DNA from 2 places in the Marinobacter suaedae genome. Region 2 is predicted to be linked to the other one. Evidence: riboswitches for the same ligand, from Rfam matches in the RefSeq annotation. Region 2 holds a riboswitch; the other holds the start of a gene.

Region 1 (4,210 bases), on a different contig from region 2:
CTGCTGGTAGAGCAAGACCGGAATGGTAGGCTCATTAGGCGTTCCAAACAGGGCTATAACGCCAAAGTCACCCAGGGACAGACCTGCACCATAGGCAATGCCAAGGCCCAGAGGGCGGCGAAGGCGGGGCCAATACAGCAGCCGCCAGCGATACCAGCCACGGATATTCAGTTGGTCGGCCTGGCGCAGGGACATGGCATCCATCGAATCCAGCGGAGCCCGAATAATCTGAATCACGAATGGAAGCGCCATCAACGCATTGACCAGGGCAACCAGACCAAACGCTTCCACGTTCATGCCCAGCTTGGGCCGAATGGCCAGAAACAAACCGGTACCAAGTACCAGCGGTGGAATGAATAAAGGCACATGAGCCAGCGTGGCTGGCATACGGGCCAACCAACGGTTCCTGGTGGTCCGATAACCACCAAGTATCAACAGCGCAGCGGCGACCGAAACAAAGCCGGCGGGAAGAGCAATAATCAGGCTGCGAAGCGTGGCTTTCAGTAACGCCGAGTCTGCCAGGGGGAGGAGGGAGTCAGGTAAGCCCGGAAGGCCCCTGAACACGACGAAGGCCAGCGGAAAAAGGAGAAAGCTGGCGAACAGTGTGATCAGCACCGAATCTCCATAGCGGCTGATGCCCCGGCTATCCTTCCGTTTTGGTGCCAAGGACAGCTGGCGCCCGGGAACCAGGGCACTGTCCATGCCTCGACGGAGCGCGAGATACCAGAGCGTGCCACAAATAACCAGCTGAACGATCGCCAGCATGGCTGCCCTGGATGAATCAAATTCGAACCTTAATGCTTGATAGATCGCCACTTCCAGCGTGGTGGCCCCGGGGCCGCCTCCGAGGGTCATCACAATTGCGAAGCTGGTGAAGCATAGCGTGAAAACCAGGGTGGCAACGCCGGGCAAAACATTTTTTATGGCGGGCCATTCCAGTGCGCGCCAGAGCCAGAGGGATCCGAGACCCAACTGGCTGGCAATTCGTCGTTGGGGAGCCGGTACGCGATCAAACGCCATGAGCAGGATGCGAGCAGCCATTGGCGCATTGAAGAAGACGTGAGCCAGAACGATACCGTTGAGACCATAGAGTGACCAGCCAGCATCCAAGCCTGCTGCCTGAAGCCACTGGGTAAGCCAGCCCTGGCGGCCGTAGATACCTACCAGGCCGGAAACCGCCACGATAGTCGGAATGACCAGACTCAATTCCATCAGGCGCAGCAGAAGGGAGCGCCCCGGAAATTGGCGGTGGCGAACCAGTGCTCGCGCGACAGGGATTGCCAGCAAGATGCTGAGCAGTGTTGATAGCACAGCTTGCCATACGGTGAAACGAAGGACGTTTCGCAGGTAGGCGCTTTGCCATAAGTCCGGCAATGGCAGGTTCGGCGATTGCCAGAGCAGGGCACCGACGCCGCCGAAGGCCAAAACAAGGATTCCCGCGCCCACCATGAGACCGGGCCAGCGAAGCCAGTTAGGGTTACTCAGGGGTGGGGTGGTTTTCAATTCCAAAGCTCGCATCCGCCAGCGTCAGCGCGTCATGGCATCCAGCCATTCGTCCACCCAGGCCCGCCGGTTTGCGGAGACGGTGGCGGGCTGGAAATACCGTGTGGTGCCGGGATTGATTAGTCTGTCGAAGACCTCTGGCATGGCGTCGCCCAGTTCGATTGCCGGATACATGACATTTTTGAGCGGGATATGAGACTGAAATTCCGGGGTCAGCATAAAGGCCAGGAACTCTCTCGCCAATTCCTTCTGATCCGATGCTGCGACCAGGGCTGCAACCTCCACTTGCAGGTAGTGGCCCTCTTGAAATTTTGCGGCCTGATAGCGATCGGTCTTGTCGATTGCCATATGGTAGGCCGGTGACGTGCTGTAGGAGAGAATCAGGGGGGCCTCACCGTTCATGAACAGCGAAAAATAGCCATCGCTCCAGCTCTTGGTGGTGGTGAGAATCTTGTTACTGAGTAACTGCCACTTCTGCGGCGCCTGTTCGCCGTAGATGTGGCGCATCCAGAGCAGCAAACCCAAACCCGGTGTGCTGGTTCGCGGGTCCTGGATGATGATTTTCAGGTCTTCCGGCGCGTTTATCAGTTCCTCCATGCTTTGAGGTGGCTCGGACAGCTGTTCTGTGTCGTAAACAAAGGCGAAATAACCCCAGTCATAGGGCACGAACAGCTCATCCTGCCATTCAATTGGCAGACTTAAGGGAGCAAGGTCGGTGTTGTGAGGGGCGAGCAGGCCGGTTTTTCGGGCAGCCTCCATGGTCCCGGTGTCCAGGCCGAGCACCAGGTCCGCCTCGGTGGCGTCGCCCTCGAGGCGAAGGCGCTGATGGATGTCGCCACTGCTGCCCAGTGCAATGAAATTCAAATCACACTGACAGGTTTCTTCAAACGCTTTCTCAATGGCCGGGCCGGGCCCCCATTCTGCAACGAAGGATGGGTAGGTATAGATATTCAGGGTAGCTGTCTGAGCGGTGGGCGAATATAAAACTGACGTAGCCAGAACAAGGCTCAGTGCGCGAATGACCATACCTCAAACCCTCCAGATACTTGGTGGGGTATGACCATACAGCGTGTTTCAGCCTTAAAGCGGTACTCAATCCCTTCGCCGGCATGACCCGGATCAGGTTCCGCGGGTATGGTCTCAGCCCTACGTTTAAAGTTCGGGCACCCCGTTGAGAAAAACAAAGTCTAACATGGCTTTAGGGGGAGTGGTGGTTATTCCTCCTGCACTCATATCGGCCCGGCAGGACGAAAAATAGGCAAAGTCGAAGACGGAATAAAAACTTCAAAAAAGTGGTTGACGCGTTCGGCCGAATCCGTAGAATACGCCCACGTTGTCGAGCGGGAATAGCTCAGTTGGTAGAGCACAACCTTGCCAAGGTTGGGGTCGCGAGTTCGAATCTCGTTTCCCGCTCCAATTTTTCTCCGGCCAGACTGGTAGAAAATGAACGGCGACAACCAAGTCTCTCACAGCCCACCTGAGAGCAGCTAAGCCTAAATCCTTCAGGCTTTTCCCCGGCGCGGTGGCAGAGTGGTTATGCAGCGGACTGCAACTCCGTGTACGCCGGTTCGATTCCGACCCGCGCCTCCATTACTTCCCTTTGTAGTGAGTCTTATCAAGCAAGGCTTCATCGAGTGTCGTAACATCCGGCATGAGGTTTAGTAAGGATCCAGCGGCTTCACTCTTCTAATATGGCAATGACGTGGATTAGTGCTTACCTCGTCGCAAGCAGGTGGTGATCCACCAAATCCGCTAGCTCTTCGGTCCTATCCTAAATTCATTTGATATTTCAGGCAGCAGTTCCTCACTTTTCCTTTATTTGCTAAAGTTCGAACCTTTGGTGGCGCCCCTGGCGCTGCGCGCGCTTGCGGGAGAGATCGGTCCATGTAAACAGGGGATCGGCGCCGAAGGAGCAACTGCCCCGGAAACTCTCAGGCAAAAGGACCGCTCGCGTGAAGAACTTTCCGAAGAGTTGCCGGCGACTGCGTCATCCGGCACACCGAAGGAGCAAGCGGGCCACGCTGTTATTGGTGGCGCGTGAATCTCTCAGGTCCCGTGACGGAAGGGGTGCTTTCTGCCTAACTTGAGGACGGCAGAGAGGGAACCCTGGGCGCGTCATGGAGACTTTAATGAAACGTATTGCTGTTATTGGTGGTGGTATCACGGGTATCACTACGGCTTATTCTCTCGCCAAGCGCGGACTCGACGTTACCGTTTACGAAAAACACCGCTACGCCGCGATGGAAACGTCGTTCGCAAACGGTGGCCAGCTGTCTGCCTCGAATGCCGAGGTATGGAACAACTGGGGTACGGTCATGAAAGGCATCAAGTGGATGTCCCGCCGTGACGCCCCGTTGCTGGTAAACCCTAAGCCGTCCTGGCACAAAATGAGCTGGTTTGCAGAATTCATCGCTGCCATTCCCCAGTACGAAAAGAACACCACTGAAACAGCTCGCCTTGCGATTGCGGCACGCGATCATTTGTTTGCCTGGGCAGAGGAAGAGGGCATCGACTTCGATCTCAAGAAGCAAGGCATTCTTCATATTTATCGCAATAAGGAAGGGTTCGATCACGCTGCCAATGTTTCCCGACTTCTTGCCGCGGGTGGACTTGAGCGTCGCCCGGTAACTCCGGAAGAAATGCGCTCTATTGAGCCAACGCTGGCGGGCACCTATTACGGCGGCTTCTACACCGAGAGTGACTCTAC
Region 2 (4,210 bases):
TCCAGAGGCCCGGCGAGCCTCCGGTGAGCGGGCGCTGGCGGTGGTTGAAAAAAACCGGGGCGCCCTGGACAGGGTAGTTAGCGGAATCATCGAGCGTTTGTGACGGCGGGCTTGCCTTCGGGCGCCCGCCTCGCCGTTCACTGGGTCGGGTCTTCCAGTACCTCGTTCTCGTTTGCCAGTGCTTCAATGCCCGGTGCCGTTTCGCTCAGCCAGTTGTTCAGCACGATAAGGTCCTGCGGACTCAGTGTACCGGCGGCCTGTTGCAGGCGCAGGGTATTGACCACGTAATCGTAGCGGGCATTGGCGTAGTCACGGAGCGCCACGTAGTAAGCACGCTCGGCATCCAATACTTCGACAATATTCCGGGTTCCCACTTCATAACCTGCACGGGTTGCATCCAGCGCGCTGCGTCGGGACACGATGGTCTGTTCAAGGGCTGAAGCGGTCTCGATGTTATTGTTTACTGTCAGGAACAGGCTGCGGGTGGTGACACGAACATCCCGGCGCACCGTGTTCAGGGTTTCTTCGGCGACGTCCAGCAGAGAGCGCTGTTGGCGAACCGAGGCCTGGGTGCCGCCACCGGTATAGATTGGCACGTTCAGCGTCAGCCCGATTACACCCTGGGTGGTGGTGCCGTCCCGCTGGGTAAGCGTCGCGCCTGGCTCTTCCAGCCCATCAATGTCGGATTTGCCGTAGGAAGCGTTCAAATCCAGGGTGGGGTAATGCCCTGCTTTGGCTGCCCTCAGATTGGCTTCACTGGTGTTTAGATCATAAACAGCGGACTGAATTGACCAGTTCTGCTCCAGGGCCGTTTTCTCCCAGGCGGCGGGATCGGCCGGCTCCGGGCGTCCAAGGGGGAAGTTTTCGCGCAGGTTTTCCAGTTCCTCGGTGTACTCGCCGGTCAGGCGGGCCAGTTGTTCCCTGGCAACGTTGAGCTGGTTCTCTGCAACAATACGCCGGCTGCGGGTGTCATCGAACAACGCCCGGGCTTCATAGACTTCGGTGATGGCTATCAGGCCGACATCAAAGCGCTCCTGAGCCTGCTCGTATTGTCTTTGGATGGCGGCTTCCGCTGCCAGAGTAGTGGTCACCGTGTCCTGGGCGAGCAGCACATTGAAGTAAGCCGTGGCCACGTCAAGAATCAGTTGCTGCTGGGCAAGGTTGAACTGGGCCCGGGCCGATTCGGTCTGAAACTGGCTGGCATCGAAGCGATACCAGGCATCAGCGCGAAAAACAGGCTGGGTCAGCTGCGCCCCAAAGGCGAGTTCGCGGTAACCGGCATCCTGGTTTGGGCCGTCGACATCAATGTAGTTTGCATCGCCGAAAGCGCCGATCTGCGGCAGCAACGCACTCCGGGTCACATCGCTGGCGGCTTCCTGTGCCTCAAAGCGGGCTTGAGCAGCCGCTATGCCGGAATCGTAAGACAATGCTTTCTCGTAGGTCTCTACCAGATCCATGGAAAAAACGGACTGGGTCGCGAAAAGCCCTATCAGCCCGGAAAGCAGTTGCTTCTTCATAGTGTCTCCTGAATACCTTTGCACGAACGTGTCCCGCGATTGAAGGTTGTAACTTCCTATAAAACAGAAAAAAAATCCAATCGCAGTTGATCCTTGGGAAGCTGGACGGCCATTATGGACAATAAATGGGCATAGCTCTACACTTGCGAGGCGCACTTATTCGAGGTGCCACACAATCAAGTTTCGCGTCTTGACGGGGTGCTGACCAGTTTACTGTTTTAAACGGTGAACGGTCGGCTGAGATTGCACAGCAGAACCCGCAACCTGATCCGGATAATACCGGCGTAGGAATCAACGACCATACCGATCACTGGCAAGCGTTTTAACGACGCGCACGGGCACTGATTCAATGTCCGTTGAGCCGGGCTCTGTCATGCGCGACCACCGTTCCTTTGACAGACCCGGAGCCAGTGATGACAGACGAAATCTCCTACCTCAAAGACTGTGCCCGCGTGGATTCCGCTGCGGTTGAGCCGCTGCCCAGTTCCCGAAAAGTGTATGTGCAAGGTTCCCGCTCCGATCTCCGGGTGCCGATGCGAGCCATCAGCCAGAGTATCACTCCCACCGATATGGGCGGCGAATCCAATCCTGACGTGCTGGTGTACGACACCTCTGGCCCGTACACGGATCCGGAGGCCCGAATCGATATTCGCAAGGGGCTCGACCCCTTGCGCGGGGACTGGATTCGAGAGCGTGGGGATGTGGAGCAACTGTCCCGGTACACCTCGGCATTTACCCGTCGGCGAAACGCCGACCCGACACTGGATCCCCTGAGATTTTTTGAGGGGCGAAAGCCGTTGCGGGCGAAGGCCGGGAAGAACGTGAGCCAAATGCATTACGCCCGCCAGGGCACCATTACGCCGGAGATGGAGTTCATCGCCATCCGGGAAAATCTCAAATTGCAGGAGGCCCGCGAGCGGGGGCTGCTCGAATCCCAGCATCCTGGCCAGTCACACGGGGCTTCGTTGCCCGGGGCAATTACCCCGGAGTTCGTGCGGAATGAAGTGGCGCAAGGACGGGCAATCATCCCGGCCAACATCAATCACCCGGAACTGGAGCCGATGATCATTGGCCGCAACTTCCTGGTAAAGATTAATGGCAACATAGGGAACTCGGCGGTCAGCTCGTCCATTGAGGACGAAATCGAAAAACTGACCTGGGGCATCCGATGGGGCGCGGATACCATCATGGACCTCTCCACCGGCAAACATATCCATGAAACCCGGGAGTGGATCATTCGCAACTCCCCGGTCCCGGTCGGCACCGTACCTATCTACCAGGCGCTGGAAAAAGTGGGCGGTGTGGCGGAAGACCTCACCTGGGACATCTTCCGCGACACCCTGATCGAGCAGGCCGAGCAGGGTGTCGATTATTTCACCATCCATGCCGGGGTGCGGCTGCACCATGTACCGCTCACCGCCAATCGGGTAACCGGTATTGTCTCTCGTGGCGGTTCCATCATGGCCAAATGGTGTCTGGCGCACCATCGGGAGAGCTTCCTGTATGAGCACTTCGAAGATATCTGCCAGATCATGAAGGCCTACGATGTGTCCTTCAGTCTTGGCGATGGCTTGCGGCCGGGATCCGTGGCGGACGCCAACGATGCCGCGCAGTTTGGTGAGCTGGAGACCCTGGGTGAACTGACCAAAATCGCCTGGAAACACGATGTGCAGGTCATGATCGAAGGACCGGGGCATGTGCCGATGCACCTGATCAAGGAAAACATGGACAAGCAGCTGACATGCTGTGACGAGGCGCCTTTCTACACACTGGGTCCGCTGGTGACGGACATTGCGCCGGGATACGACCACATCACCTCCGGCATCGGTGCTGCCATGATTGGCTGGTATGGCTGTGCCATGCTCTGCTACGTGACGCCCAAAGAGCACCTCGGGCTGCCGAATAAAGAGGACGTGAAAACCGGCATCATCACCTACAAGATTGCCGCCCATGCCGCGGATCTCGCCAAAGGTCACCCTGGCGCCCAGGTCCGTGATGACGCGCTCTCCAAGGCCCGGTTTGAGTTCCGGTGGGAGGATCAGTTCAACCTGGGGCTGGATCCGGACACTGCTCGCTCGTTCCACGATGAAACCCTGCCGAAGGAGTCCGCCAAGGTGGCGCATTTCTGTTCCATGTGTGGCCCGAAATTCTGCTCCATGCAGATTTCCCAGGAGGTGAGGGATTACGCACGGGCCCGTGATCTGGACGAAAATTCGGCGCTGGCAACCGGGATGCAGGAAAAATCCCGGGAATTCATGGAGTCCGGAGGCAAGCTCTACGACAAGATCTGATTGTCCCGGTTTGGGTGTGTTCACAGCGGCTTCGGCCTGCTTGCAATGGATCGGAATCACCGGCTATTGTTCAAAATTGGTTTCGATTGGAGAAAAAATGACCAGCCCCTTTCAGTTCAGTGCCAGCGATGTCCATATCGAAAGGCGGGAAACCGTGTTTCAGGGGTTTTTCCGTCTGGACAAGCTGTGGCTGACGCACGCCCGCTTCGACGGGAAGAATATGCCGGTGTTCACCCGTGAGCTTTTCATCCGGGGTGATGCGACCTGCGTATTGCCCTACGATCCGGTCCGTGACGAAGTGGTGTTGCTGGAACAGTTCCGGCTTGGGGCGTTGGGGCGAGACCAGTCGCCCTGGTTGCTGGAACTGGTTGCCGGGATGAATGAAGACGGAGAGACACCGGA

Evidence for each region. Region 2 has a riboswitch for thiamine pyrophosphate ahead of thiC (phosphomethylpyrimidine synthase ThiC). Riboswitches for the same ligand answer to the same signal wherever they lie in the genome.
Region 1: linked by a shared signal. The riboswitch ahead of thiB (thiamine ABC transporter substrate binding subunit) and the one ahead of thiC (phosphomethylpyrimidine synthase ThiC) in region 2 are both predicted to bind thiamine pyrophosphate.

Annotation. Positions count from the first base shown of each region.
Region 1 covers NZ_JAUMIS010000002.1:285,263-289,472, forward strand. Annotated here, with positions in the region: gene thiP (thiamine/thiamine pyrophosphate ABC transporter permease) at 1-1,509, opposite strand, end outside; gene thiB (thiamine ABC transporter substrate binding subunit) at 1,528-2,529, opposite strand; TPP riboswitch at 2,583-2,684, opposite strand; tRNA gene QVZ43_RS10160 (tRNA-Gly) at 2,844-2,919, shown strand; tRNA gene QVZ43_RS10165 (tRNA-Cys) at 3,020-3,093, shown strand; glycine riboswitch at 3,362-3,460, shown strand; gene QVZ43_RS10170 (D-amino acid dehydrogenase) at 3,633-4,210, shown strand, end outside.
Region 2 covers NZ_JAUMIS010000003.1:92,199-96,408, forward strand. Annotated here, with positions in the region: gene waaA (lipid IV(A) 3-deoxy-D-manno-octulosonic acid transferase) at 1-103, shown strand, start outside; gene QVZ43_RS16000 (TolC family outer membrane protein) at 138-1,517, opposite strand; TPP riboswitch at 1,702-1,825, shown strand; gene thiC (phosphomethylpyrimidine synthase ThiC) at 1,931-3,808, shown strand; gene QVZ43_RS16010 (NUDIX domain-containing protein) at 3,906-4,210, shown strand, end outside.